3 regions of the Gordonia sp. CPCC 205515 genome follow, and region 3 is predicted to be linked to each of the others. Evidence: riboswitches for the same ligand, from Rfam matches in the RefSeq annotation. Region 3 holds a riboswitch; each other region holds the start of a gene.
The links. Region 3 has a riboswitch for thiamine pyrophosphate ahead of thiC (phosphomethylpyrimidine synthase ThiC). Riboswitches for the same ligand answer to the same signal wherever they lie in the genome.

Region 1 (9,798 bases), on a different contig from region 3:
CTGCGGAGGTGTCTGGCTCCGGGATGTTGTTGGTGACAATGGAGTCTGGCAACCGACTTTCTGTCGAACCCGACCCTGACTTCGAATCGTGGACGCTGACCGGACCGGGTGGTTATCGCGTGGTGTGCATGCCAGGCGGAGAACTGGCGACGTGGGAATCCCAGACCTGAGCAACGCGTGTCGCACTGGTGATATGCGCCAGTCACCATCCCGAGGAACAACTGCCAATGCGGGTTCGAAACCGCCCGCCGCTCCGGCATCGACGCCCACCGTCTCCACGCCGAGTCCGGTGATGTCACGCTGTACGGCAAGGTAGGACTTCGCTACCGGGTAGCGACAAGTGATGGCTCAGCTACGCCATACCCTCACTTACCTAATAAGTGAGGGTATGGTTCGGATATGCCCTCACTTATGGCTGACGCGGCCCGCGACCGAAACCGATGGCCGGCGGTGTCGACCGAAGTCGTCGAATGGATCCCGACGATCCCTGCCGAGTTGCTCAGTCGAGCGCAACGCGTGCGGTATCGAGGGCCGTATCGCGCTGCGGTGGTTCCGCACATCGCATCCGTCACAGCGCATCTCCCTGCTGAGACGTCGTCCCTCGTCGCCGAGGCGAGCGCGGTGATCACCCGGTTCGATGCCGACCTCGGCCGGGAACTCGCGCCATTCGCCGCGATACTGCTGCGATCCGAATCGACGTCGTCGTCGCAGATCGAGAATCTGTCGTCGGGAGCCAAGCAGATTGCGCTCGCCGAGCTGGGCAGCCGCGAGAAGCGCAACGCCACCCAGATAGTCGGGAACGTCGCAGCGATGACGGCGGCGATCGATTTGGCGGACGATCTTGATACCTCGGCAATCCTGTCGATGCACCACGCACTGATGGAACACACCGACCCGGAGATCGCCGGGCGGTGGCGTGATGATCAGGTGTGGATCGGCGGCTCCAGTATCGGTCCGCATGATGCAGACTTCGTCGCGCCGACCGCCGAGCATGTACCCGAGCTCATGGCGGACCTCATCACATTCGCGCACCGCACCGACATTGCACCCCTTGCGCTCACCGCGCTCGCCCACGCTCAGTTCGAGACGATTCACCCGTTCCCCGATGGCAACGGCCGCACCGGCCGGGCACTCATCCAATCCATGCTCCGGGCCAACGGTCTGACGCAGAACGTAACGGTACCGGTGTCGGCCGGACTGTTGGTCGACACTCGAGGCTACTTCGCCGCGTTGGATGCCTACCGATCCGGTGACCCGTCCCTGATCATCGAAACACTCTCTCATGCAGCCCTTTCCGCAGTAGCCAACGGCTTACAGCTGGTGGCGGACCTGCGCCTCGTTCGCGAGAACTGGGGCAACCGAGTGCGGGCTCGACAAGGCTCGGGCGCGCAGCGCCTGCTCGACATTCTCCTCCGTCAACCCGTTGTCGACCGACAGACCACCGCAGTCGAACTGGGTATCTCTCCCGACAACGCCGACAGAGCCATCCAACCCCTCGTCGATGCCGGAATCCTCCACGAGTTCACCGGATTCAGCCGCAACCGGATGTGGCATGCGGCCGAGGTGACCGATGCCCTCGACGAGTTTGCGGCGAGAGCGGCTCGACGCGGAGGGTGATGAGTCGAGGCCACCCGGCTCGGCCGATCTCATCCGGCCAGTCGATTCCTTCAAGGGCCTACTCCTGTTGCACCGGAACAGCTCTCGCAGGATCTGGAGCCGCACATGTGGTTCCTGCGGCGAACACACGAGGACGGGATTCGTTGACCGCAGCGGGATGTGCTGCAAATCCTGGTGGCGGTCGCGACGGTCAACGGCCTGCGCCGGGCATCGTCGAATCCGACACGCAGCGCCGTGCGACAGCGCAAGGCGCCATCCTCGCAGGATTCCACCACGTGGCGGATATGCAAAGTTTTCGTCGATTTCTTTACATATACTGGGTGACGTGTGAAGTTCCTTTGCACGTGCGTAATGCAATGCAGCGGCGGGCACGATCCGTGCCATCCTGACACCATGGACCTCATCCGCCACCTACGGTTCTTTGTCGCGGTCGCCGAGGAAGGACACTTCGGTGATGCGGCCGCACGCCTGGAAATGACGCAGCCGCCGGTGTCGCAGGGCCTGCGTCGGCTGGAGAAGGCCTACGGCGTCACGTTGATCCGACGAACGTCCCGAGGCGCTGAACTCACCGATGCCGGACGCGAACTGCTCCCGCGCGCACGGCTTCTCGTCGACGACGCAGCACGGATCGGGGATGAGGCCCGCCGCCTGGCGACGCTGTCGGAGGTGCTGCGATGGGGTGCGGTCCCGCACCTGGGCAGCGCCGCGCTGGCCAGGTGCGCGCGCGTCGTCGGCGCCGCCTCGCCGGCCCAGGAGATGCTCACGGCTCCGGCGACGTCACTCGTCGAGCAGGTGCTCGCCGGCAGCCTCGACGTGGCCGTCGTCGATCATCCGTGCGTGACCGGCACGCTGCACATCGGGCCGGTGATCCGGGTGCCGCGCCACATCGTGGTGCCCGCCGGCCATGAGGTGGTCACAGCCACCCGCCCGCGGTTGCGGCAACTCGGCGACCTGATCTTCTGCCACCCACCACGCTCGTGGAATCCACCTGCCTACGACCAACTCCTCGACGGCATCCGCGAGTCCGGGCTGAACCCGCCCGTCCGTTCCGCGACGTCGGAGGCCGAAATGATCGCGGCAGTTGCGGGCGGCGCCGCCTTCGGGCTTACCGCGCACCCGAATTCGCTGCGCGACATCGCCGAAATCGAATGCACCACTGCCGCTGCCGAAGCAACCAGGCTTCGGCTGCGGGTCATTCACCGGTCGCCAGACCATGCGGACATCGCGGCAGCTCTGACTGACTCCATCGCGGCCCTCGGAGGCGCGGTATGACCTCCCCACGACTCAGCGGCCGGATCGCCGAGATCTTCGCCGACGCCGGCTGCGCCGGATGGGTCCACGCGGTAAACCTCGGGCATCCCCACCTGCGGTGCGATTACGGTTCCGACACACCCGTCGTACTCGCCTCGGTCTACAAGCTGCCGCTCCTGGTGTCTCTGTGCCGCCTGGCGGATCGCGGGCAGGTGGACATGAGCGAGACGATCGCGGTCGATCCGACCGAGTGGGCCGCCGGTTCGACGGGACTCGGCCTGTTCCGCGATCCCGTGCAGATGAGTTGGCGGGACCTCGCGGTGTCGATGATGACCGTCTCCGACAATGTTGCCGCCGACGTCATCTTGCAGCGCATCGGTCTCGACGTGGTTCGCGCCGATCTCGTGTCGCTCGGGCTGACGGAAATGCGCATCGTTGGCGGCATGCGCGAGGTCGACGATCGTCTCCGATCCGAGACCGGTACGAGCACCGTCGCCGAGGCGTTCGCGACATTGGCCGATCCCGATGTCGCGACCGAGGTTTCTGCCTACGACGCTGCGTATTCCAGTGCGTCGACACCGCGGGAGTGCACGACGCTGCTTCGCGCTGTCTGGGACGATCGTGCTGCTTCAGCGCCATCGTGTGCGTTCATCCGCGAGGTGATGCGCCGCCAGGTACTCACCGCACGCCTGGCCTCCGGTTTTCCGTACGGCCACGTCGCCGTGGCCGGCAAAACCGGCACCCTCGCGGCGATTCGGAACGAGATCGGTGTCGTCGAGTTCCCGAACGAGCACCCGGTGGCGGTGGCGGTCTTCACGAAGAGTGCCCGTGCAGACCCGTCGCTGCCGGGTGTGGACCGGGCGATCGGCGCCGTTGCGCACGCGGTGGTGTCGGAATTGCGGATGCCTCTCGACTGATATCGCCCGCGCTGACCTGGCTAGATACCGATCCGCTATCGACCTGGCAGCGTGGCGGACCTTGCCGACGGCCCCGAGACCCGGTTGGGTGCAGCACATGATGCGCACAACGCGGCTGACGATGACCGGTCTGCTGGTCCTCGCGGTGGCCACCGGATGCTTCCCGTGGTCGAACTCACCCGAAGACACCGTGAACCGCTTCACCGAGGCCCTCACACGCGCGGACGTCGACGCCGCGGCCGCGGAGACCTCAGACCCCGCTTCGGCGAAGGCAGCGCTGCAATCGATGTTCGATGGCATGGGCAGCAAGGCCACCCTGGCGGCGACGCCGAAGCTCGACGACAAGGACGCCACCGGAACCGTCGACTACAGCTGGACCATCCGAGAGTCGCGGACCGTCGGCTACCAGACGACAGTGACGCTGCAGAAGGGGGCCGGCGACTGGAAGGTGCAGTGGGCGCCAACACTGTTGCATCCGCAACTGAGTGCGGGCCGGACGCTCTCCTACAGCGACGACATGGACTACAGCACACGGGTTCTCGACCGCAACGGTCAACCGATCATGAACTGGCAGCCAGTCACTCTGGTCTCGTTGAACCGCGCCGACCTGGCCTCGGCGGCCCGACTTGCTCGAACGCTGCGCGTTGTCGAGCCGACCATGACCGAAGCCGGCATCCGCAAACAGTTCGAGTCCTCCCCCGCTGACGTGCAGACGGTGATCCGCCTGCGGGACAGCGACTTCGCTAAGATCAAGCGGCAACTCACCGGAATCACGGGCGTCACCACCACCAACCAGGGAGCCCTGCTCAGCGCGACCAAGGATTTGCATTCACCTGCGATGTCGGGCCTGGAAGACGTGTGGCGCAGCGCGATCGGCGCCACCGCCGGGTGGTCGGTCAGCATCGTCGACGGCAACAACGTACCCACCGACGTGATCAAACAGGTTGCGCCGCAGCCCACCGAGCCGATCCGCACCGGTCTGGACCGCGACATCCAGAGCCACGCACAGCGCGCCGTCGACACCGAGCGTCGTCCCGCAGTGGTGGTCGCGATCGCGCCGTCGACCGGTCAGATCGTGGCGGTGGCACAGAACAGCGCGGCCGACCGGTCGGGTGCCATCGCGCTGTCCGGTCTGTACCCACCGGGCTCCACGTTCAAGACCATCACCACCGCGGCCGGGCTGGAATCCGGAGTCGTCGAGTCGGACACGCGACTCCCCTGCCCCGGGCGCACAACCGTCGAGGGCCGAACCATCCCCAACGAGAACGACTTCGACCTCGGCACGGTGCCGCTGGCCACCGCCTTCGCGCAGTCCTGCAACACCACCATGGGTGCGCTGGCGAACCGGTTACCCGCCGACGCGTTGCCCACGACGGCACGACAATTCGGCATCGGGGTGGACTACGTGATCCCCGGCGTCACCACGGTCACCGGCACGGTCTCCGACGCCTCCTCGCCTGCCCTCCGGGTGGAGAACGGGATCGGCCAGGGCACAGTAGCGGTGAGCCCGTTCGGCCTGGCCGTCGCCGAGGCGAGCCTCGCCCGCGGTGCGACGATCACCCCGACGCTCATTGTCGGCAAGCAAACCTCCGCAAATACTGCACTACAACGGATTCCCACCGAAGTTACGCGACAACTCGGGGCGATGATGCGGCAGACCGTCACCTCCGGTACGGCCACCGCGCTGCGTGACATACCGGGCTTGGGCGGCAAGACCGGTACCGCCGAGTACGGAGACAACACGAATCCGCACGGCTGGTTCGCCGGCATCGTCGGCGATCTGGCGTTCGCCACGCTCGTCGTCGGTGGCGGATCGTCGGCGCCGGCGGTGCGCGTCACCGGAGACTTTCTGCAGCCGTTGGTGGATGGCTGAGGCATGGGCTCGTCAGGGCAGATCTCCCTCGCCGGGACGCGAGTGAGCGGTAGGAACCCCCGCCCGCTGGTTGAGCTCAACGGGCGGTGGGGACTGCTGTGAGTGGCGGAGAAGATCGTTACCCCAGCGCCAGATGACGACTGCGGTCAGTTCTTGACCAACCCGCCGTCGACGACGAGGTTCTGCCCCGTCACCGCCCGCGACCACGGGGACAGGAAGAACAGCACCGCATCGGCAAACTCGGCGGGTGTCGTCACCGACCGCAGCGGGGTGGATGCCGCTATCGCGTCGAACACGACCTCGGGAGTCGCGGCGCTGGCGTCGGTGGTCCGCAGAAGTCCACCCGAGACCATGTTCACGGTGATGCCGTCGGGCCCGAGGTCGTGGGACAGGGTTCTGGTCAGCGCCAGCAAGGCCGCTTTCGCGGCGGTGTAATCGTGATAGGGGACAACGGGATTCTGCACGAGGTTGGTGCCGATGTTGATGACCCGACCGCCTCCCGCGGCGCGCATCCCGGGTAGCGCGGATTGAATGGTGTTGAGGGCACCGCCGACGATTCCGTGCAGTTGGGTGTCGAGCTCGGCCCACGTCAGGTCGTCGGCGTGCGAGCGGTCGTCGCCGTTGAACGAGTAGTCGGGCAGCGCGTTGTTCACCACCGCTGTCACCGGCGAGCCGAAATGTTCTGCCGCAGCGCCGATCATTGCCTCGACGGCACTCCTGTCAGTGATGTCGGCTTCGACGCTGATTGCGCTGGAACCGATCTCGTCAGCAAGCGAACGAGCCGCGTCGGCACTTCGGCGGTAGTTGATGACAACGCGGGCACCCTCCGCCGCAATAGCGCGGACGAGATGGACACCGAGCCCCCGACCACCCCCGGTCACCAGGACGACTCTCTCGGCAATGGCAGCAGCACACATCGGACCATCCCTTCGCCGGTACTAACCGGAGCAGGTTCGACGGGTCTCATCTCAGCCGGCCGGTACCGGCACCCCGTGTCGGACACCACTCTGGCCGGTTTCGTTCCGCGAGGCAAGCTCGGCTCGCGCACCGAGCAGGAGGTGCTCGACGTCATCCGGTTCGCCTGTCGACGCGGTCAACCCACACCACAAATGGGCGGACACCTGCAGCGATGAAGCAACACAGCATCAGCCCTCGCTTGTCGGTGCGAAGCGCAATACTGTCTACATGCACTCAATCGCCCGCCCCGCACGCCTCCTTCTCGCTCTCGTTGCGCTCGTCGCTGGAATCATCCTCCCGACGGCAGGCCCGGCCGGAGCCACTCCCAAGCCGACGGTTATCAACGACTGCGCCGGCACCAGCTACGTCAAGCCTCGCATGATCAACTCGATCTACTGCGGCGACGCCGGGATCATCGTGTCCGACATCTCCTGGTCAAGCTGGCAGGCCGCCCGCGCCGAGGGGACAGGGGTCGAGCACCGCAAGACCTGCGTACCCAATTGCGCTGATGGACCGATCGCTGTGCAGCCGGTGACTGTCCGACTGTCGAAGGTGAAGAAGGGCGAGTTCACCACGATCACGCTGGTCAACGAGAACGGACTGACCGACACCTACCCGCTGACCGGGGTTCACCGCCGATAACGCACAAGCGGGAAGACACGCGTTCCTCATCTTGTGACACCTACCAGCGGGCGTATCCGACGAAACTACCTGTACCGCTCAGATTCTCGTTTCGACCAGCGTCGGGCTCGCTTCGCTCGCACGTCGCGCTCAACGAGCGGGTGAGGTGTCGCGCTCAACGAGCGGGTAGCGCGACGGACTCAACCAGCGGGTGAGGTGTCGCGCTCAACGAGCGGGTGGGGCGTCGCGCTCATCCAGCGGGTAGGCGACGTGCTCAACGAACGGGTGGGGCGTCGGCTCGCCTGGTGAAGACGTTTCGACACGGTCGCCTCCTTCGTCGGCGGCCTGCTCAACGAGCGATGGGGGCGGTGGGGAGGGGTGCTGACTCAGCGCGCGGTCGGGACGCCGCTGCACCGAACGCCCCGCGGAACGCTGCGGCCGGATGTCGGGCACTCAACCGGTCCGACCCGAACAGCTTGCGCCGCAGTGTGCCTTCGGCATACTCGGACTGCGCCAGGCCCCGTTCCCGCAGCACGGGTAGGACGTAGTCGGCGAACTCCTCGAACGATCCCGGGATCACCCAGTTGATCACGTTGATGCCGTCGACGCCGGCGGCCTGCCATGCCTCGAGGTGATCAGCAATCTGCTCGGGGGTGCCGACGACGACGGCGTCGCGCAGGCGTTGGATCTGCAGGTCGGCGACGGTCGGCTCGCGGTCGGTGATGTGCTGGCGCAGGTGGTCGAGGAAGCCGTGGGCGGTGTTGGTCTGGATAGCCGAAAGCGGAGTGTCGCTGGGATAGATCCGGCCATCCGGGTCGACGATCGCCGTATGCGCGGCATAGCCGTCGGTACTCACGAACTGTTGGTAGTACGCGAACTTCTCCTGCGCCTCCCGCTCGGTTGCGCCGATCACGAAGCTCAAACCCTGATGGAAGGTAACGTCTTTCGGGTCGCGGCCGGCGGCGACTGCGAGCGCGCGGGTCTCCTGGATCTGGCGTTCGGCGATCTGCGGGGTGGGTGCCACCAGGAACACCGCTTCGGCGTTGCGGGCCGCAAACGTCCTTCCCGCACCCGATGATCCGGCCTGGAACAGCAGCGGGGTCCGTTGCGGGGACGGCGACGGCAGGAACGGACCTTCGACGGAATACCGCTCGCCGACGTGAAAGATCTTGTGGACCTTGTCCGGATCGGCGTGCAGGCTGCCGTCCTTGTCGCGCAGCAACGCACCCTCGTCCCAGGAGCCCTCCCACAGTTTGTAGGCGACCTCCACGTACTCCTCCGCCCAGCGGTACCGCTCGTCGTGATCCTCCAGCGCGCGGTAGCCGAAGTTGCGGTAGCCGTTGTCCTGCGTGCCGGTCACGATGTTCCACGCGGCCCGTCCGTTGCTCATGTGATCGAGCGTGGCGATCTGCCGGGCAAAGTTGGTGGGGTGCTGTTGAAAGACATTGGAGGTCACCGCGAGACCGATATCGGAGGTGTGCGTGGCCAGCGCCGACACCAGAACCGTCGGATCATTGCTGGGGATCTGCAGGCCTTCCCGCACATACACCGAGTAGTCGGCGTCGGAATCTCCGTACAGGCCGGAGACGTCGGCGAAGAACATCGAGTCGAACTTGGCCGCCTCCAATGTCTTCGCCAGACCGATCCAGGTCTGAACGTCGTTGAAGTCGCTTTGCCGCGCATCGGGTCGACGCCACTGGCCGTGGTGGATATGACTGGTGGTGTTCATGACGAAGGCGTTGAAGAAGAGACGGTTTGTCATCAGTTGCTCCCAGAATGCTTGGCATCGGCGAGGTTCTGCACGTCTGCCCAGTTGTTCAGCGCCCAGTCACTGGGTGCGACTTGGTTGAGCAGGTAGTTGCCGACGATGGTCTGCCGGTAGATCACCGGATTGTGCGACCCGAGGGTGCGGGCATTGCGCCACAATCGATCCAGGCGGAATCGTTCGGTCACTGCCGACGATCCGCCCACCTCGAACAGTTCAGTGGTCGCCGACAGCACCAGGTCGATCACGGCGCTCTGCGCGGAGAACACGGCCAGATCGGCGGCGTCGAACAGGTCGTCGGTGGCCGTCCCGGCGACCACCGCATCCGCGACCGCACCCACCGCGTCGGCGGCGACGGTGGTGGCGGCGGTCGCCGCGAACGACAGACTGGCCACTTTGCCGACGACCTGCTGGATCTGCGGATCATCCTGGGGCCGCGGGTACCTCGGATTGAGGAGGTTGCGTCCGCGTTGCCGGACGAAGCCGGCGGCCTCGTCGACGGCGGATTTCCCGAGCCCGGACAGGGTGGCGAGGTGGATCAGCTGTAGGAACGCCAGCAGGTAGGTGCCTTTGAAGGCTCCGTTGGGATGGACTTCGACGTCCTCCTCGGGGATCCGGACGTCGTCGAAGATCGTTGTGCCGCTGCCGGTCAGGCGTTGACCGAATCCGTCCCAGTCGTCGATGCGGGAGACGCCCTCGCGGTCGACGGGCACCAGCACGTTGGCGCTGGTGTCGGTGTCGACGGCGGCGGTGGTGTGGATCCAGTCGGCGAACAGGCTGCCGGTGGAGTAGAACTT
Region 2 (9,798 bases), on a different contig from region 3:
GCCGGCCTGCGCCAGCACCTGGTGCAGTTGCGGCAGTTGCGGACTGCGCACCCGGACACCCTGCGCGGCCCGTCCGGTGAACTCGGCGACCGAACAGTCCGCGATCAGCCGGCCCTGCCCGATGACGATGAGATGGTCGGCGGTCAGTGACATCTCGGTGAGCAGGTGGCTCGACACGAACACCGTGCGGCCCTCCGCTGCCAGCCGCCGCATGAATTCCCGAACCCACACAATGCCTTCGGGGTCGAGACCGTTGACCGGTTCGTCGAACAGCAGTGTGTGCGGGTCGCCGAGCAGCGCGCCGGCGAGCCCGAGTCGCTGCGACATGCCGAGGGAGAATCCGCCGGCCCGTTTACCGGCGACCGAGGTCAGGCCGACAATCTCGATGACCTCGTCGACGCGGCGGGTGGGGATGCCGTTGGCGGCGGCCATCCACCGCAGATGCGATCGGGCGCTGCGATTGGGGTGGACCCATCGGGCGTCGAGTAGCGCGCCGACCTGCCGCAGCGGGTGGTCGAGGTCGGCGTATGGACGTCCGCCGACGGTTGCGTGACCTGCGGTGGGGTTGTCGAGGCCGAGCATCATGCGCATCGTCGTCGACTTGCCGGCCCCGTTCGGTCCGAGGAATCCGGTCACCCGGCCGGGTTGCACGGTGAAGGTCAGGTTGTCGACAGCACGCACCTGCCCGAAGTCCTTGGTGAGATTCGCGACGGCCAGCATGAACTCGACGATAGCGTCCCGCCCCGACCACCGCCGCCGACCGCTACCGCGCCGGTGACGACGCCTGCGCCCAGAACCGTTTGGGAATGCGTCCGGCTCCGGCGGCGAGCCGACCGGCGATGACCGCCTGCCGCATCGCGGCCGCCATGCGTTCGGGGTCGTCGGCGCGGGTCACCGCGGAGGCGAGCAGAACCGCGTCGCAGCCCAACTCCATCGCCAGCGCGGCATCGCTGGCGGTGCCGATCCCGGCGTCGAGGACGACGGGCACCTCTGCCGCGGCGACGATCATCTCGATGTTGTGCGGGTTGGCGATGCCGAGCCCGGTACCGATCGGCGAGCCGAGTGGCATCACGGCGGCGACGCCGAGATCCTGCAGCCGCGCGGCGAGGACGGGGTCGTCGTTGGTGTAGGCCAGCACCGCGAATCCGTCGTCGACCAATGCGCGTGCGGCGTCGAGCAATTCGATCGGGTCCGGGAGCAGTGTTCGCTCGTCGGCGACGACTTCCAGTTTGACCCAATGGGTTTCGACGGCCTCGCGGGCGAGTTGCGCGGTGAGGACCGCTTCGGCGGTGGTGTGGCAGCCTGCGGTGTTCGGCAGGATCGCGATGCCCAGGCGCCGCAGCAGATCGACCATGCCGGTGCGGGATTCGGGGCTCACCCGTCGCAACGCGACCGTGGTCAGTTCGGTGCCCGAGGCGACGAGTGCGCGTTCGAGGACCGCGAGGTTCGCCGCCCCACCGGTGCCCATGATCAACCGGGACGTCAACTCCCGGTCCGCGATACGCAGCGGGTCGTCGACGATCGTTCCGACCGCGCTATCCACCTTGCACCGCCGTCACGATCTCGACCGCAGAGTTGTTACCCAGCAATCGGTCCCACTCCCCACGGGGCACCACCTCACCGTCGACGGCGACCGCTATCCCCCGGTCGGGCAGACCCAGGATCGTGATGAGGTCGGCCACCGACGATTCGGCCGCCACGTCGGTGGCATCCCCGTTGACGACGATGTTCAGCATGAGTTCTTCTTTCCCGCTGCGCTGGTGACGTCTCCCGATACGGTGTCGAGCAATGCCATCACCCGGTCGGCGGTATAGGGCGCCAACAGGATTCCGTTGCGTCCGTGGCCGGTCGCCACCAGGACCCGCTCGTCGACGCGGGCGATGACGGGCAGGCCGTCGGGGCTGACCGGACGCAACCCCGCACCGACCTCGACGAGTTCGTAGGTCCGCAGACCGGGCATCAGGTCGGTGGCGTCGGTCAGCAGATCGGCGACCCCACCCACCTCCGGCTCCCGCGATGCCTCGTCGAATGGTTCGTATTGCGTTGCACCGACGACGATTCCGTCGGCGCGGGGAACCAGGTACACCGACCGTCCGTGCATCCGGGCGCGCACCACGTGGGTCGGTGGCGGCACCGACCATCGGGTCGCCCGCAGCCGCAGCACCTCCCCCTTGACGGCGTGTACAGCGATGTCCGGGAGCAGGTTTCGGGTGCCGAGCCCTGCCGCGACGAGGACCTGGTCGCCGTCGAGGTCGGCGAGATCCTCGACGTGCCGGTCGTGGATCTCCCCGCCCGCCGCGACCACCGCGTCGCGCAGTCGGCCGAGCAGTGCCCGGTTGTCGACCGCCCCCTCGCCGACCGCCCGGAACCCGCCGTGCACCCGGGAGGTGAGGGCGGGTTCGAGTCGTCGGAGGTCGGCCGGGGTGACGGGCGCGAGATCATCGTGGGCGCGGGGTTGGCGGGCCCACACGAAGTCGGCGAGGGTGCGCAGGCGTTCGGCGTCGGCGGCGGTGGCAGCGACGAAGAGCGAGTCGGCGGCCGCCATGACCGTCGGATCCCCCAGGCGCGCCACCAGATCCGGCCATCGTCGGGCCGACGACGCCGACATCTCCAACAGCTGCTCTTCACCGGGGTGGCCTTCGCCCAGCGAGCCGAGCATCCCGGCGGCCACCCAGGCAGCGCGCTGCCCGATCCCGGCGTCGAGCACCCGCACGGAGAATCCGGCATCGGCGGCGGCGAGCGCACAGGTCAGGCCGATCACGCCACCGCCGACCACGGTGAGGGTCTCGATGCGAGACGGTAGAGGTTGCACCAATCATCCTTCCTTCGCCGGCATTACCCGGATCAGGTCTAACGGTCAGCGGGGGACGTCCCGCACTCTCAGCCCGGCGACCCCGGACTCCCGTGTGTGTGCGCCCCAGCCTACCTTCGAGTCCGTGACCGATTCCGCCCCCACCGCTTCCACCCGGACCGCACGCCTCGATCGGCTGGCAGCGGCGCGCCTGTATCTGTGCACCGACGCGCGGCGCGACCGCGGCGACCTGCTCGAGTTCGTGGCGGCGGCGCTCGCCGGCGGCGTCGACATCGTGCAGTTGCGCGACAAAGGGTCGGCAGGCGAATCGGCGTTCGGGGTTCTCGAGGCCGGCGAGGAGCTGGCCATCCTGCGTGATCTGCGCGACCTGACCCGCTCGGCGGGCGCATTGTTGTCGGTCAACGACCGCGCCGACATCGCCACCCTGGCGCAGGCCGACGTGCTGCATGTCGGACAGGGCGATCTACCGCCGACCCTGGCCCGAGCGATCGTCGGACCGGACGTGCTCATCGGGTTGTCCACCCACGACGAAGCGCAGGTGCAGGCGGCGGCCGCCAACGAATCGGTCGACTATTTCTGCGTCGGCCCGTGCTGGCCGACGCCCACCAAACCCGGCCGCCACGCCCCCGGACTCGACCTCGTGCGCGCGGCCACCGCGCTCGACACCGCCACTCCGTGGTTCGCGATCGGCGGCGTGGACGCCGACCGGCTGCCCGAAGTGACCGAAGCGGGGGCGGATCGGGTGGTGGTGGTGCGCGCGATCACCGGCGCCGACGACCCACGCGCCGCGGCCGCGGACCTGAAAAGTGGATTGTCAGCACCGCACGCGTGGGGTTAAGGTGGTCGCCATCATGTCGTACCGCAAGAGCATTCTCGTAGCCCGCCGCAGCGGGGTCTGATCTGACCGACCCCCCGCTGCGGGGTCGTCGTGCTCTTCTCGTCGGTCATCGATCCTCGACCGAAACGACACTCTTGAGATGCACACCCTTCATCTTGCTCGGCAATCCTGGCCTTGCGACACCCTTCCCCGGGGATTGCGTGAGGAGGCATTCGGCATGAGCCCACAGGGATTCACCGACGAATACGCACCGACCGGCTGCATTCGCCTGGGCGCGTGGAGCATGGAACCCACGCATGCGGACATGGTCACCTGCCGCGCCACCATCGCTTACGCGGACCGGATCATGTCCCTGCAGGCACAGTCGACCGGGCCGATCGGCGCGATGACCTCGATCCTCTACGACCTCGGCGCCCCGGTGCAGATCGTCCGCTTCCATCAGCGTGAGGTCGACGGCGCGATCACCACGTACCTGCTGTGCGAGAACGACGACCGGCAGTGCTGGGCGTGCGGCACCGGCGACACCCGAGACGAGGCGAACTTCAACGCCCTGATCGCCGGGGCCAATCGCCTGCTCGACGGCGCGGCATGACCGAACGGCTCAGCGCTGCAGATCCAGCGACGCAATCCGTTCCCGCAGGCCCGACCACGCCTGGTAGAACGCGGGATGCAACGGCAACGTGGTGACCTCGACCTCGGCCACCCACCGCAGCTCCGCGGATTCGAAGTTGGCGACGGTGTGCACCGGTTCGTCGACCTCGGCGATCACCGTTGTATAGGTCCAGCCGCTGGGCGCCTGGTGGGTGACCAGGGCGGCGAGGACTCGCAGGTCGGCGCTGCCGATGCCGGCTTCCTCGTCGGCCTCACGGACTGCGGTGTCGATGGCGCTCTCGTGGGAATCGCGGGCGCCGCCGGGCAGCCCCCAGGTTCCGCCCTGGTGCGACCACACCGCGCGGTGCTGCAGCAGCACGGCGAAGCCGCCCTCGGGCAGCGGCGTGCGCAGCAACAAGCCTGCGGCGCCGTGCCGTCCCCAATAGCGTGAACCATCCGGATCGATCACCCAGCCGTCGCCGTCACCGCGCACACCGTCTCCCGTCGTCGTCAACCACGGTATGTGAGAGCTACGACACTGGCCAGTGAACGAGGCGGAGTTCACGTGTCCGTCGCTTCGGACACGACCGGCGGAACACGACCTCGCATGTCGGGCCGCAGCACGCGAGTCAGCGTTAGGGTTGGAGATAGGCGTTCCGCTGAAACGTTGTGAGTCGACCAGGGCGACAGAGAAGGTAGGAGAAAAGTGACGGCGACGCCGGTGGACGCCGGTGACGTGAGGGCGTCGCGCGCAGGAAGGGGTCCGAGATGACGGGCGACGTGTCGTCGATGCGGACCGCGCTCAATCGTGCGACTCAGTCGTTCCGGCCGGCGCCGACACCCCCGATCCGGCAGGTCCTCGCCGACCGTCGGGAACTCATGGCGACGGCCCGCCAACGGGCCCAGTCACCGCTGACCACCCTGCGGCACTATGCGGTGACCAGCCCCGGCAAGTTGATCCTCATCCTGGTGGCCCTCGCGATCGCCTGTGTCGCCACCGGGCTCTACGCCTCCGACACTCTCGAGCGACGTACCGCGACCCTGCGAGACATGATGGAACGGACCGAGCCGCTCGCCGAGGCGGCGCAGGTGCTCTACAGCTCGCTGTCCATCGCCGATGCCGCCGCAAGCTCGTCCTTCATCTCCGGCGGACTCGAATCGCCGGAACTGCGGACCCGCTACTCCGACGCACTCGCCACCGCGTCGTCGTCGTTGATCATCGCGGCCGGAACGTCGCAGGACCCGGGGAGCGCGGAGAGCGTGAAGGCCGAGCGGGAGATCAACGCCGATCTCAAGACGCTGGCCACGACCATCCCCGTCTATGCCGGCCTGATCGAGACCGCACGCACCAACAATCGGCTCGGCAACCCGGTCGGGTCGTCGTATCTCGGGCAGGCATCGGCCATGATGCAGGACACGATCCTGCCGGCGGCGCAGCAACTCTACGAACGTCGGTCCGCGGCGATCGCCGATCCGCAGCGCGCGCTCACGGTGCCGCCCTGGGGTGTCTACATCGCGTTGATCATCGTGATCATCGGCCTCGTGGCAACCAGCCGGTACCTGACCCGACGGACCCGACGACGATTCAACATCGGGGTGCTCGCCGCGCTGGTCGCGGTTGTCGTGGGCACGGTCTGGCTGCTGGCGTCAGGCTTGTTGTCGGTGGCCGCGACGAACAATGCGCGCGTCGACGGCGCCGATCCGCTCCGCGAACTGACCTCCGCACGCATCCTCACCCAGCAGGCGCGATCGGCGGAGACGCTCTCCCTGGTGCGGCGAGCCGACCAGGGCAACCTCGAGAAGAACTTCGGGGACGCCACCACGGAGATCAAGCGGATCCTCGAGCGCGTCAACTCCGAACGCGGTTCGTCGAGCGCGGTGACCGAATCGCAGATCTACAACGCCAACTACGTTCTCGAGCAGTGGCAGAAGATCGACGCGCAGGCCCGGGAGGCGATGACCAAGGGTGACTTCGCCACTGCCCGCGTCCTGACGATCGGGGATTCCGCCAACTCCACCGCACAGTCGTTCAACGATCTCGACCGCGCGCTGACCGACTCGATCACCACGACCCGCAAGTCGTTCCGCGACGACATCAACACCGCCCAACGTGTCCTCGGCTACACCGGCACCGGCATCCTGCTGCTGACCCTGTTCGCCGCAGGCGCGGTCGTGTTGGGACTCATCCCGCGCATCCGGGAGTACCGATGACCGCTCTTTCTCGTCGTCTCCGGTTCCTGCTGCCACTGCTGCTCGTGGTCGCGACGAGCGCGGCGTGCGTGGAGTTCTCCGCGCCCCCGTCACCCCCGCCGGTTGCGTTCGCGGTGCAGCCGACACCGCCGGGCGCGGAAACCGACGTCGCACGCGAACCCGTACCCACCTCGGAAACCTGCAACGCCACCGAAAGCCTGCGACCGGGTCCGATGCCCGAGCCCGGTTCGATGCCCATACGCAGCACGATGGCCGACATCATCGATCACGGTCGCCTCATCGTCGGACTCGACACCGGCAGCAACCCGTTCAGCTTCCGCGACCCGATCAGCGGCGACATCCGGGGTTTCGACGTCGACATCGCGCGGGCGATCTCGGCGGCGATCTTCGGTGCCCCCGGCTCCATCGAGTTCCGGGTACTGAGTTCGGCCGAGCGGACCGAGGCCCTGCAGAATCACACCGTCGACGTCGTGGTCAAGACCATGAGTATCACCTGCGACCGCTTGCGGGAAGTCGACTTCTCCTCCCCGTACTATGTTGCCTCGCAACGGATTCTCTCGACGCGGGGGTCCGGGATCGATGGGCCGGACAAACTTGCGGGCAAGCAGGTGTGCGCGGCGCGGGGCGCGACGTCGATCGGCCGTATCCAGTCCATCGAGCCGCGCGCCCGGATGGTCACCACCACGACGTGGGCGGACTGTCTGGTGATGCTGCAGCAGGGGCAGATCGACGCGGTCAGCACCGACGACGGCATCCTCGCCGGTCTGGCCGAACAGGATCCGTGGGTGCAGGTGGTCGGCCCCGGCCTCGGCGAGGAGTACTACGGCGTCGGTATCCCCAAGGGGCAGGACGACATGGTGCGCTTCGTCAACGGTGTGCTGACCCAACTGCGGGTCAGTGGCCGCTGGCAGCAGATGTACGACCGATGGTTGTCGGTCCTCGGTCCCAGTCCCGGTCCCCCGCAACCGGTCTACCGCGATTGACGCACCATGAGTGACGCCGAGAACCCCACCGCCACCACGCCTCCCGACGAGGACGGGGGTGCCGTCGACGTGGGCACCCAGGCCGCCAGCCGCGACGAGCTGTGTCCTCCGGCCGATGTCGGCACGCGTGCGGCCACCCGCACCGAACTCGACGTCGGTACGCAGGCGGCGGTCCCGGACCCGTTCACCGCGCCCACCGACCGGGTGTCCGTCCGCTCCGGGCCGACGCTGCCGACGAGCACGGTGACCGTGCCGCCGCACCGACGGCTCATTCCGCGCAACCACACCGCGGTGCCCGACCGGCGGATCGGCGGCGGCCTGGTCGATCTGCCGAAGATCACCGACATCGAGCCGGCCGACGCGGTGCTCTCGCAGCCGCTCATCGCCGAACGCAAACGGAACTGCTGGCGGTGCGGAAAACCGGTGGGCCGCACCATTGGTCCCGGTAAGGGTGATCTGGCCGGGATATGCCCGCATTGCGGCTCGCGGTATTCGTTCGTGCCCGGTCTCGCGCGCGGCACCGTCGTCGCCGACCAGTACGAGATCATGGGCGCCATCGCCCACGGCGGACTCGGCTGGATCTACCTGGCGATCGACCGCAACGTGTCGGATCGGCCGGTGGTCCTCAAGGGCCTGCTGAACTCGTCGGACGCCGAGGCGCAGGCGGTGGCCGTCGCCGAACGACAGTTCCTGGCATCGGTCAATCATCCCGGCATCGTGAAGATCTACAACTTCGTCGAGCACCTCACCGAGTTCGACGACCGCTTCGGCTACATCGTCATGGAATACGTCGGTGGTCAGACCCTCAAGCAGATCACCGACGGCGAATCCACGCTGTTGCCGGTCGAGCACGCGATGGCCTACATGCTCGAAGTCCTTCCCGCCGTGGGTTATCTGCATTCGGTCGGCCTCGTCTACAACGATGTCAAGCCGGAGAACATCATGGTCAGCAGCGACGAGGTCAAGCTCATCGACCTCGGTGCGGTGTCCCCGATCAACGGCTACGGGCACCTCTATGGGACTCCCGGTTTCCAGGCGCCGGAGATCGTCAAGACCGGCCCGCAGGTGGTCACCGACATCTACAGCATCGGCCGCACCCTGGCCGCGCTCACCGTCGACATGCCCAAGGCCGAAGGTCGCTACCTCGACGGACTACCGGACCCCGACGACACCCCGGTGTTTGCCGAGAATCCGTCGTATTACCTTCTGCTGCAACGTGCCACGGCCGAGAATCCGGCGGACCGGTTCGCGTCGACCGATGAGATGATGACGCAGGTCCTCAATGTGCTGCGCGAGATCGTGGCGGTGCACACCGGTGTGCCGCGGCCGTCGCTGTCGACGGTGTTCACCCCGCAACGCTCGACCTTCGGCACCGACCTGATGCTCGCGCCGGTCGACGGGTTCTTCGATCCGGAGCAGGCCGCGTTCTACGACCCGAGCGACATCGCGCGCGCACTGCCGCTGCCGCTGGTGAATCCACTCGATCCGGCCGCGGGACTGCTGACCTCGGCCGCGTTGTCCGATCCGCGACAAACCCTGGACTCGATCCAAGCCGCACGCACCGAAGGGTTTTCGTCGTTGCTGGGCACCGCGGTCGACGACCCGCACCCGTCGTTGGAGATCGACCTGGCCGAGGCGCGCGCCCATCTCCAGCTCGACGACGTGGACACCGCGCTGACGCTCCTGCGGGAGGTGACGGTGTACCACGGCGACTCGTGGCGGGTGCAGTGGTATATGGCGTTGTGCGCGTTGATGAATGGTGAACCGGAGCTGGCCTACGAACGGTTCAGTGAGGTGCTGGGAGCGATGCCCGGTGAGGTGGCCCCCAAACTGGCGGTCGCCGGCACCGCGGAGATCATCGGGAAATGGCTGTCGGAGGAGAAACCCCCGGTGGCCGAACATGCTTCGCGGATCGCCGAACTCTACGACATCGCCACCCACCACTATCACGATCTGTGGCTCACCGATCACGGTATCGTGACCGCGGCGTTCGGTCTGGCGCGCCTGTACATGGCCGAGGGCAATGTGGCCGAGGCCATCGAACCGCTCGACGAGGTGCCCGCGACCAGCCGGCACTACAACACCGCGCGCGCGACGGCAGTGCTGGCGCTGGTCGGTGGTCGGCCGCCGGAAGAGGTTACCCGCGAACAACTTTCAGCGGCGGCGCGACGGATCGAGGCGATCTCGGACATCGAACCACGCAAGCCGCGGTTGCTGCTCATCGTCCTCGGCACCGCGCTCGGCTGGGTACATGCCAACCCTGATCACGATCCGACCACCCAACCGGACACCCTGCTCGGGTTTCCGTTCACCGAGCAGGGCCTGCGGGTCGGTACCGAGAAGTCGTTGCGCGCGTTGGCGCG
Region 3 (9,798 bases):
CGCTTTGCCCGCAACAAGAGTGCGCTGGTCGGGCTGGTCGTGTTCGTGCTGTTGGTGCTGTTTGCGATCTTCGGTGGTCTGTTCACCAGCTACTCCTACACCGACGTCGACTTCCTGGCGATCGGCTTTCCACCCTCGTCGGGGCACTGGTTCGGCACCAATGACGTCGGCAACGACCTGTATGCGCAAGTGGTGCACGGTCTTCGACGGTCGTTGGTGATCGCGGTATCGGTGTCACTCGGGGTGACGGTGATCGCGTCCTTCGTCGGGGCGCTGGCCGCCTACTTCGGTGGCTGGGTGCAGCGGGCGGTGCTCGGCCTCATCTACCTGTTGCTGGTGGTGCCGACGCTGTTGATCCTGGCGCTCATCGCGAATGCGACCGGTGGTGACTGGCGGTGGTTGATCGTGGTGCTCATCCTTTTCGGGTGGATGATGATGGCGCGCATCGTGTTCTCGATGACCCAGACCATCGTCACCCGCGACTACGTGCGCGCCGCACGGTATCTGGGTGAGCCGCCACTGACCATCGTTGCCCGGCACATCATTCCGAATCTGGCGTCGCTACTGGTGATCAACTTCGCGCTCGGCGTGGTCGGCACGGTCCTCACCGAGACCGCACTCTCCTTCCTCGGCTTCGGCGTGAAGGTGCCCGACGTCTCGCTCGGCGCGTTGCTGCAGTCGGGTGTTGGTGCGCTGGCCGCCTCCCCGTGGCTGTTCTACTTCCCGGCTGCAGTATTGACCCTGCTCACGGTGTCGATGGCGCTGATCGCCGACGGACTCCGCGACGCGCTCGACCCGACTTCGGGAGCGGGGGCCCGGTCATGATCGTCGATCCCGTTCTCTCCGTGCGAGACCTGCGCGTCACCTTCGGCACCGAAGCCGGGCGCCTCGAGGCGGTGCGCGGCCTGAGCTTCGATCTCGTCGCCGGCTCCACCCTCGCCATCGTCGGCGAATCCGGTTCCGGGAAATCGGTGTCCGCGAACGCCATCCTGGGACTGTTGCCGGAGTCGGCGGAGGTCGGTGGGTCGGTCACGTTGCGTGGCCGTGAGCTCACGACGCTCGACGACGCAGCGATGTCGGACATCCGGGGCAACGACATCGCGATGATCTTCCAAGACCCGCTGTCGTCGCTGACCCCGGTGTTCACCGTCGGCGACCAGATCGTCGAAGCGCTACGCGCACACCAGGACATCGGGAAACGCCAGGCCGCCGACCGCGCCGTGGAGTTGCTGGACCTGGTGGGCATGCCCGATCCGGCACGGCGGGCAACGGCCTTCCCCCATGAACTCTCCGGCGGCATGCGGCAACGGGTGATGATCGCGATGGCCATCGCCAACGACCCGGCCGTCCTCATCGCCGACGAACCGACCACCGCCCTCGACGTGGCCATTCAGGCGCAGATCCTCGATGTGTTGGCGACCGCACAGACCGAAACCGGTGCGGCCCTGCTGCTGATCACCCACGATCTCGGCGTGGTCGCCGGGGTCGCCGACGACGTCACCGTCATGTACGCCGGGCGGGCGGTGGAACAGGCCGACGTCACAACCCTTTTCGAGCACCCCCGGATGCCGTACACGATCGGGCTGCTCGGGGCGGTGCCCCGGGTCGACCGCCGCGACACCGACCTGGTGCCGATTCCCGGCAGCCCGCCGGTCCTCATCGGCCTGCCCGACGCGTGCCCGTTTGTGTCGCGCTGCCCGATCGCCGTCGACGCCTGTAGTGTTGGTGAGCCCGAACTGCAATCTGCTGCAAGATCATCCGACCATCAGGTCGCGTGTGTGCGAGCCGACGAGATCGGCGACGACCGCGCCATCGACGGGACACCGGTGTTCGCACCGCCGACCATAGCGACCTCATCGGCAGCAGTGTCCGCAGCGGGAGATGCACCGGTCGTGCTCGAGGTCGCCGGTCTCCGTCGCGAGTTCGCGCTCACCACAGGGTTTCTCCGGCGCCGGGCCGGTACGGTGCGTGCGGTCTCCGGGGTGTCCTTCGTGGTCCGACAGGGCGAGACGATGGCCATCGTCGGCGAATCCGGCAGTGGCAAATCCACCACGCTGCTCGAGGTCATGGACTTCGCGCAGCCGGCCGGGGTGGTCCGACTGTCCGGCACCGACCCGACCACCGTCGCCCGGCGAGCCTCCCGGGTGCTGCGCCGCGACATGTCCATCGTGTTCCAGGATCCCGCCGAAGCGCTCGACCCGCGGTTCACCGCCTTCGACATCGTCGCCGAACCGCTGCGCGCGCTGGGCCTCTCGGCCGACGACGCCGGGCGCCGCGTCACCGACCTGCTCACGCGGGTCGGACTCGATCCAGCCCATTCCGACCGATTCCCGTCGGCGTTCTCCGGCGGGCAGCGGCAGCGCCTGGCGATCGCCCGTGCACTGGCCACCGATCCCAAGCTCATCATCCTCGACGAGCCACTCTCCGCGCTGGACGTCTCGGTGCAGGCCGACATCGTGAATCTGTTGCGCCGCCTACAGGCCGACGCGGGCGTCGCCTACCTCATCGTCACGCACGACCTCTCGGTGATCGCGCACATGGCCGACCGGGTCGCGGTCATGTACCTCGGCCGATTCGTCGAAACCGGCACCACCGAGGCGATCTTCGCGAACCCGGCGCATCCCTACACCGAGGCGCTCCTGTCCGCGGTGCCGGTGCCCGATCCACGCGCCGAACGCGCTCGCACGGCTGTCCGGCTACGTGGCGAGCAGCCCAGTGCCACTGCGGAACTCGCCGGATGCGTGTTCGCGAGTCGCTGCCCGCTGTTCGTTGAACTGTCGGCCGACGATCAGAACCGTTGCCGCACCGTCGAACCGGAACTGGCCGGAACCGACGGCCATGCTGCGGCCTGTCACTTCCGGGAGGCCCGATGAAGCGCATCCTGCTGGTGGTGGTGACGGTTCTGCTGGTTCTCGTCGGGGCCTCGGGTTGCGGTGTGACCATGGACGATTCCGCGGTCTCGACCACCGGCGCCGACCTCAATCCGCAACCACGGGAGAACCTCCGCGACGGGGGTAGCCTGACCACTGCACTCGTCGAGGTCAGCCCCCAGTGGAACACCTTCCAAGCCGACGGTACCGCCTACACCCAACTGATGTGGCGCTGGTACAACCCGGTGCTCGCCTACTTCTCCCCGGACGGGGAGTACTCCTTCAATCGGGACTACCTGACCGACGTCCGCAAGGAGCTCGTCGACGGGAAAACCGTTGTCACCTACACAATCAACCCGAAAGCGGTCTACAACGACGGCACGCCGATCGACTACCGCGCCTTCGTCAACACGTGGCGTGCGAGCAGTGGTGCGGACCCGAACTACATCACCAGTTCCACCGACGGATACGACCAGATCGACTCGGTGACCCGCGGCGTCGACGACCGGCAGGCGGTGGTGCGGTTCAAGGGGGTGTGGGCGTGGCCGGATGGTCTGTTCAATTTCCTGTTGCACCCCAAGGTGTCCACGGCGGAGATCTACAACAAGTCATACCTGCAGAATCCGCATCCGGAGTGGGGCGCCGGGCCGTACACCATCGACCGCTACGACCCAAACGCCGGCACCGTGACCTTCAAACGCAATCCCAAATGGTGGGGGAACCCGGGCAAGCTGGACCGCCGGGCCTTTCGACAGATGGAGGATCAGGCCGCCATCAATGGCTTCCGCAACGGTGAGCTCGACGCGATCGGGGTGAGTAGTAAGGATTCCCGCGCCCAGGTACTGACCATGTCCGGTATCGACATCCGCACCTCCGCCTCACCGCAGCAGGCGCTGCTGGTGGTCAACCTCGACACACCGATCCTCTCCGATATCCGGGTCCGGCACGCGTTGCTTGCGGGCATCGACCGGGAAACCCTGGCGCGCATCCGGTTCACCGGCCTCAATTACACCGAGCCACTACCTGGTTCGCTGCAGATGTACTCGTTCCAGCCCGGCTACGAAGACAACGTCAAGGGCGTCATCGACTACGACCAGAACCAGGCGCGTTCACTGCTCGACGAAGCCGGCTGGACACTCGGCGACGACGGATACCGTTACCGCGCAGGCAAAGAGTTGACCTTGGCGCTGCCGATCCTCGGTGACGCGTCGGTCTCCCAGAACCTTGCCCGCGCACTGCAGGCGATGCTCAAGCAGGTCGGCATTCACATTGACGTCGTGCAGCGGCCGAGTTCGGATTTCAGCCGGGTCGTGGTGAACAAGGAGTTCGACCTGTTCCCCATGGGGTTCTCGTCGACCGACCCGTTCGGCATGGCCTACCTGTGTCAGACCTGGTGTGAGGGATCGCAATTGAACCGCGCTGGTGCCGGCTCACCGGAACTCGACGCCAAGATCGCCGCCGTCGCCCGGATACCCGATCCGATGCAGCAGATCGCCGCCGGCAACCGGGTCGAGCGCGAGGCGTTCGCCCAGTACTCCAATCTGCCATTATTCAACGGACCGTCGATGGTCGCGGTCAAGGACGGTCTCGCGAATTACGGTGCAGGACAGTTCTACATCGGACCCGTCGAGGATATCGGCTGGCAGAAGTAGCGGTGCCCACTGACGTCGGGGTCAGTCTTTGCGGTCGGACGACAGGGCCCGCTTGACCGGCTTGTCCACACCGATCGCTTTGAGCGACAGTGCGTGCAGGGTGGCGCGCTCGTCCTTGGTCAGGGCGCGCAGCACTTCGTCGGTGGCCGCGCTCAACTTCTTGTCGACGGCCCGGACACGTGCCCGGCCGGCTGTGGTGATACTGATGCGATACTTCCGGCGATCGATGGCCGACCGCTCCCGCACCAGGACACCCTCCTCCTCGAGGCGGTCGACGAGGCGCACCATCTCCGAGCGGTCGAGGGAGAGTGCGTCGCAGATGTCCTGCTGCGACACTTCACGCTGACCGCCGGCGTCGGCCACCACGCTGAGGATCCAGTGGTCGCGCAGGCTGGAATCGACGAGGTCATGAACTTGCCGATGCAGAATCCCGAACGGGTACGACGGATAGCGCAGCAGTGAATCGGGGAGTGGGTGGTCGGGCTGGGACACCCGATGATCCTAGCATTCGGATCGTGACCCAACTGTTGACAAGCTCCACAAATAGTGTTGAGAGTATCCGCAGTTGTGACCAGCCGCGGAATTGGGTGATCGGAATGACAGGGCAAACCCGGACCGCTGAGCCCGCTACCTGCCGATCCGATGAAAACCGCCCCGCAACCCCGCCCTCGGTGGAGGCGGTGTCGCGAATACGTGCGCCGTGCCGCTGTCCTGGGTGGTTTTCGTGCTGGGGTGGTTCTGCGGGGCGGTTTTGCGGGCGGGTTTCGGTCGGACACTCAGCCCCGCGACACCCGCCACAGCGGGTTGACCGGCCCGTGCCCGGCGCCGAGGGGATAGGCGTGCTCCAGACCGCGCGTCACCCACCGCTTGGCGAACCCCACGGCGTCGGGAACGGTGTAGCCGTGGGCCAGCGCGCACGCGGTGGCCGCGGCCAGAGTATCGCCGGCGCCGTGATCGTGGGTGGTGTCGATGCGTTGGTGGTCGAACTCGTGAAAACTGTTGCCGTCGAACAGGAGATCCGGACTGTGATCGCTGGAGCGCAGATGCCCGCCCTTGACCAGCGCCCACGTCGCCCCGAGTTCATGCAGTGCGCGCGCCGCGGCCTGCTGGGTGTCGGCGTCGACGACGTCGATCCCGGTGATCAGACGCACCTCGTCGAGGTTGGGGGTGACGACGGTGGCCAGTGGAATCAGTCTGTCCCGCAACGTGTCCAACGCCTCGGCGGCCAGTAGTGCGTCGCCGTGCATGGAGGCGCACACGGGATCGACGACGAGCGGGATCGGCCCGTCGCCGCCGATGCCGAGTTCGACGCAGGTGTCGGCCACCGATTCGATGATCTCGGCGTTGGTGAGCATGCCGGTCTTGGCCGCACCGATCCCGATGTCGGATACCACGCTGGTCATCTGGGCGGCCACGATCGCTGGATCGATCGGCTGAAAGCCGCTGACCCCCAGCGAGTTCTGCACGGTCACGGCGGTGACGGCCACCGTGCCGTGCAGACCCAGGAGCGCGAATGTGCGGAGGTCGGCCTGGATGCCCGCGCCGCCACCGGAATCGGAGCCGGCGATGGTCATCACCCGGATGGGGGTGACTCCCCGTGCGGCGGTGGGCAATCCGAGGTCGTCGGTCATCTGGCGGTCTCCAGGGGTAGATACACGCGGTTCCCCGCTTCGGCGAACTCCGCTGACTTGCGGTCCATTTCCGCGGTGATCTTGCGGTCGATGTCCTCGGCGGTGACCAGTCCGTGCTCCTCGGCGTAGGCGCGGACGTCCGCCGAGATGCGCATCGAGCAGAACTTGGGGCCGCACATCGAACAGAAATGTGCTGTCTTGGCCGGTTCCGCCGGCAGCGTCTCGTCGTGGTACTCGCGTGCGGTGTCCGGATCGAGTGCCAGGTTGAACTGGTCGGTCCAGCGGAACTCGAAGCGCGCCTTGGACAATGCGTCGTCGCGCTCCTGTGCGCCCGGATGTCCCTTGGCGAGATCGGCGGAATGCGCGGCGATCTTGTAGGTGATCACCCCGACCTTCACGTCGTCGCGGTTGGGCAGTCCGAGGTGCTCCTTGGGAGTGACGTAGCAGAGCATCGCGGTGCCGGCCTGCGCGATCATCGCCGCGCCGATCGCCGAGGTGATGTGGTCGTAGGCGGGTGCGATGTCGGTGGCGAGCGGCCCGAGGGTGTAGAACGGTGCCTCCTCGCAGAGCTCCTCCTCGAGGCGGACGTTCTCCGCGATCTTGTGCATCGGCACGTGCCCGGGACCCTCGATCATCACCTGCACCCCATGCGATTTCGCGATGGTGGTGAGCTCACCGAGGGTGCGCAATTCGGCGAACTGGGCCTCGTCGTTGGCGTCGGCGATGGAGCCGGGGCGCAGGCCGTCGCCGAGGGAGAACGTGATGTCGTAGCGGGCGAAGATCTCGCAGAGTTCGTCGAAGTGTGTGTACAGGAACGACTCCTGATGGTGCGCCAGGCACCAGGCGGCCATGATCGAACCGCCGCGCGACACGATGCCGGTCACCCGGCGCGCCGTGAGTGGTACGTAGCGCAGCAGCACTCCGGCGTGCACCGTCATGTAGTCGACGCCCTGCTCGGCCTGCTCGATCACGGTGTCGCGGTAGATCTCCCACGTCAGCTTCGTCGGATCGCCGTTGACCTTCTCCAGCGCCTGATAGATCGGCACCGTCCCGACCGGGACCGGTGAGTTCCGCATGATCCATTCGCGCGTCAGGTGAATGTCCTTGCCCGTGGACAGATCCATGATGGTGTCGGCACCCCACCGCGTTGCCCACACCATTTTCTCCACCTCCTCGGCGACCGAGCTGGTGACCGCAGAGTTGCCGATATTCGCATTCACCTTGACCGCGAACGCTTTTCCGATGATCATCGGCTCCGACTCGGGGTGTCGATGATTGGCCGGGATGACCGCGCGACCGGCCGCGACCTCGGTGCGCACGAGGTCTTCGTCGACGCCTTCACGGGCGGCGATGAACCGCATCTCGTCGGTGGTGATGCCCGCACGTGCCCAGGCGAGTTGAGTGGATGCGCCGTTCACCGGCTCCGGCCGGTGCCACGAGTCGCGCGTCGGCGCCAACCCGCGCTCGACATCGATGACCGCGTCGGCATCGGTGTAGGGCCCGGAGGTGTCGTAGACGTCGAGGTGCTCACCGTTGGTGAGCCCGATGCGTCGAACGGGAATGCGGAGATGGTCGAGCTCGCGATAGTGCTTGCCGCTGCCCTCGATCGGTCCGGTGGTGATCGAAGTGGCAGATGTGGATACAGGTGTCCCCATGAGTGGCTCCCTACGCCGGCATTACCCGGACAGGTTCAGGCGGTCGGCGACCGCCTGTCGCCATCTCAGCCCCCGGTGATCGTGGGAGCCCCCGCAGATATGGATTTGTCGATGCCCCCGGCTGTGGGGCACTGCACACCCTACTAGGCCGATCGCTCCACCGTGCAAGCCGTCGCGAAACCGGGGCTTCTTCGCGTAGCGAACCGATGCCCGCGCACATTACGGCACCGTAGGCTATCGTGTGACCGGGGTCACAACAGTGGCCTGCATTCGCCGATGGGATGGGGAGCCCCGGGGCTGAATGCTGTGACGAGACGAGCCTGCTGGAGGGGACGCCATGCAACGGAAACATCGACATCGACCACCGCAGTCTGCGCAATCCATCCTGCAGCAGATATCCCAGGTGGTGCACAACCCGGACCGTGAACGGTTCGAGCTCTGGGTGGCCGGCGACCTCGTCGGCGTCCTCGGCTATCAGACCGACGTCATCGACGGGCAGAAGACGATCACGGTCCTACACACCGTGCTCTACGACGAATACAGTGGTCACGGACTCGGCACTCGTCTGACCCGCGGCGCGATCCAGTACGTGAAGGATCAAAACGCCACGCTGCGTCCGGTGTGTACCTTCACCAAGAGCTACGTCGACGCACACCCCGGGCTCGTGGCGCTCGCGCCGGTTGCGTGATCTGGCGCACTGCCGGCGCCAGCGCTGACTAAGCGTAGGCTACCCTGAGACAAATTGCTGTTCGAGGGGAAGGCCGAGCCATGGCTGAGTCGACGACCAAGCCCAAGGGGCGCGGAATCCAGGGCGTGATCATGAAGCTCTGGGGCGCCGACGAGTACCAGTTCACGGTGACCCGGAGCGAGAAGGTCACCGACGAGTACATCCGCCTCGGCTTCACCGGCGGGGGACTGCTCGGCGACCGTCCCGTGCACCCGACCATGTGGGTGCGGCTGTGGTTTGAGAACAAGCACGGCAAGCTGCACCAGCGCGGCTACACCCTCGTCGACCCGGACCCGACCACCGACTCCTTCGACATCGAGTTCGCCATCCACGAGGGTGCCGCCACCCGATGGGCGCTGAACGCCGAACCCGGCGACACCATCGGTGCCTCCTTCCTCGGGTCCAAGTTCGCCATCCCGGAGCCTGCCCCCAAGGGCTGGATCATCGCCGGCGACCCGGCGGCGCTGCCCGCGGTCAACTCGATCCTCGACGCGCTGTCGGCTTCGGTCGACGCCGACGTGCCGGCCACCGTGTGGTTCGAGTACGCGCACGAATCCGACAAGTCCCTGCCGATCCGACTGCGCGACTCCGACACCATCAACTGGGTCCACCGTGAACGCGACGGGGCGGCCATGGTCGAGGCAGTCCAGGCGGCCGCCTTCGACGCCGCCGATCACTTCGGGTGGGTCGCACTCGACGGCGCGAGCACCCGCGCGATCACCGCGTCGTTCAAGAACGACTACCGACTGCCGAAGAACGCCATCAAGTCGCAGGCGTACTGGCGGGCGGGCGTCGAGGCGTCCTGACCATTCGTTCTATGCGGAACCCTGGTCGACGACGGGGGTCTGGCCGGCCGTATCGGCATCCGCCGCCGACGTGTCCTTCAAGGCCACCCCGGATGCGCCGAGTTTCCGTGCACCACTGATCAATCCGCGGACGATGCGGGCGGCGTCGGCATAGCCGAGCCCATCCGGTGGGTGGATGTTCGAGATGCAGTTGCGTTCGGAATCCCGACGGCCCGGACGGGGTCGGTAGGTGAGGTAGATGCCGAGACTGTCGGCGACCGAGAGCCCGGGGCGTTCGCCGATGATCATCACCAGGATCTCGACGCCGAGTGCCTCGCCGATGTGGTCGCCCAGCGCCACCCGGGCGTTGGTGGCGATCACCGGTGCGGCGATGGTGAACTCGGAGGCCAGCGTCTCGACCAGCGCGGTCACCAGTCCGACCGCATGGTCGTCCACCGCGGTAGCCGAAAGACCATCG

Region 1: linked by a shared signal. The riboswitch ahead of AAFP30_RS05665 (3-oxoacyl-ACP reductase) and the one ahead of thiC (phosphomethylpyrimidine synthase ThiC) in region 3 are both predicted to bind thiamine pyrophosphate.
Region 2: linked by a shared signal. The riboswitch ahead of thiO (glycine oxidase ThiO) and the one ahead of thiC (phosphomethylpyrimidine synthase ThiC) in region 3 are both predicted to bind thiamine pyrophosphate.

The regions. Positions count from the first base shown of each region.
Region 1 covers NZ_JBCLVJ010000004.1:86,218-96,015, reverse strand. The annotation lists gene AAFP30_RS05695 (DUF6188 family protein) at 1-170, shown strand, start outside; partial or broken gene AAFP30_RS05690 (cyclase family protein) at 220-315, opposite strand; gene AAFP30_RS05685 (Fic family protein) at 400-1,617, shown strand; gene AAFP30_RS05680 (LysR family transcriptional regulator) at 2,011-2,889, shown strand; gene AAFP30_RS05675 (serine hydrolase) at 2,886-3,785, shown strand; gene AAFP30_RS05670 (penicillin-binding transpeptidase domain-containing protein) at 3,883-5,658, shown strand; gene AAFP30_RS05665 (3-oxoacyl-ACP reductase) at 5,805-6,575, opposite strand; TPP riboswitch at 6,566-6,661, opposite strand; gene AAFP30_RS05660 (hypothetical protein) at 6,651-6,791, shown strand; gene AAFP30_RS05655 (hypothetical protein) at 6,844-7,257, shown strand; gene AAFP30_RS05650 (NtaA/DmoA family FMN-dependent monooxygenase) at 7,586-8,998, opposite strand; gene AAFP30_RS05645 (acyl-CoA dehydrogenase family protein) at 8,998-9,798, opposite strand, start outside.
Region 2 covers NZ_JBCLVJ010000005.1:85,217-95,014, reverse strand. The annotation lists gene AAFP30_RS07800 (ABC transporter ATP-binding protein) at 1-720, opposite strand, end outside; gene AAFP30_RS07795 (thiazole synthase) at 764-1,468, opposite strand; gene thiS (sulfur carrier protein ThiS) at 1,536-1,733, opposite strand; gene thiO (glycine oxidase ThiO) at 1,730-2,812, opposite strand; TPP riboswitch at 2,805-2,916, opposite strand; gene thiE (thiamine phosphate synthase) at 2,937-3,650, shown strand; gene AAFP30_RS07775 (hypothetical protein) at 3,868-4,242, shown strand; gene AAFP30_RS07770 (NUDIX hydrolase) at 4,252-4,734, opposite strand; gene AAFP30_RS07765 (hypothetical protein) at 5,010-6,452, shown strand; gene AAFP30_RS07760 (glutamate ABC transporter substrate-binding protein) at 6,449-7,435, shown strand; gene AAFP30_RS07755 (tetratricopeptide repeat protein) at 7,442-9,798, shown strand, end outside.
Region 3 covers NZ_JBCLVJ010000007.1:254,532-264,329, reverse strand. The annotation lists gene AAFP30_RS10350 (ABC transporter permease) at 1-825, shown strand, start outside; gene AAFP30_RS10345 (dipeptide ABC transporter ATP-binding protein) at 822-2,873, shown strand; gene AAFP30_RS10340 (ABC transporter family substrate-binding protein) at 2,870-4,522, shown strand; gene AAFP30_RS10335 (MarR family winged helix-turn-helix transcriptional regulator) at 4,544-5,014, opposite strand; gene thiD (bifunctional hydroxymethylpyrimidine kinase/phosphomethylpyrimidine kinase) at 5,299-6,153, opposite strand; gene thiC (phosphomethylpyrimidine synthase ThiC) at 6,150-7,808, opposite strand; TPP riboswitch at 7,800-7,913, opposite strand; gene AAFP30_RS10320 (GNAT family N-acetyltransferase) at 8,146-8,496, shown strand; gene AAFP30_RS10315 (siderophore-interacting protein) at 8,577-9,341, shown strand; gene eutC (ethanolamine ammonia-lyase subunit EutC) at 9,351-9,798, opposite strand, start outside.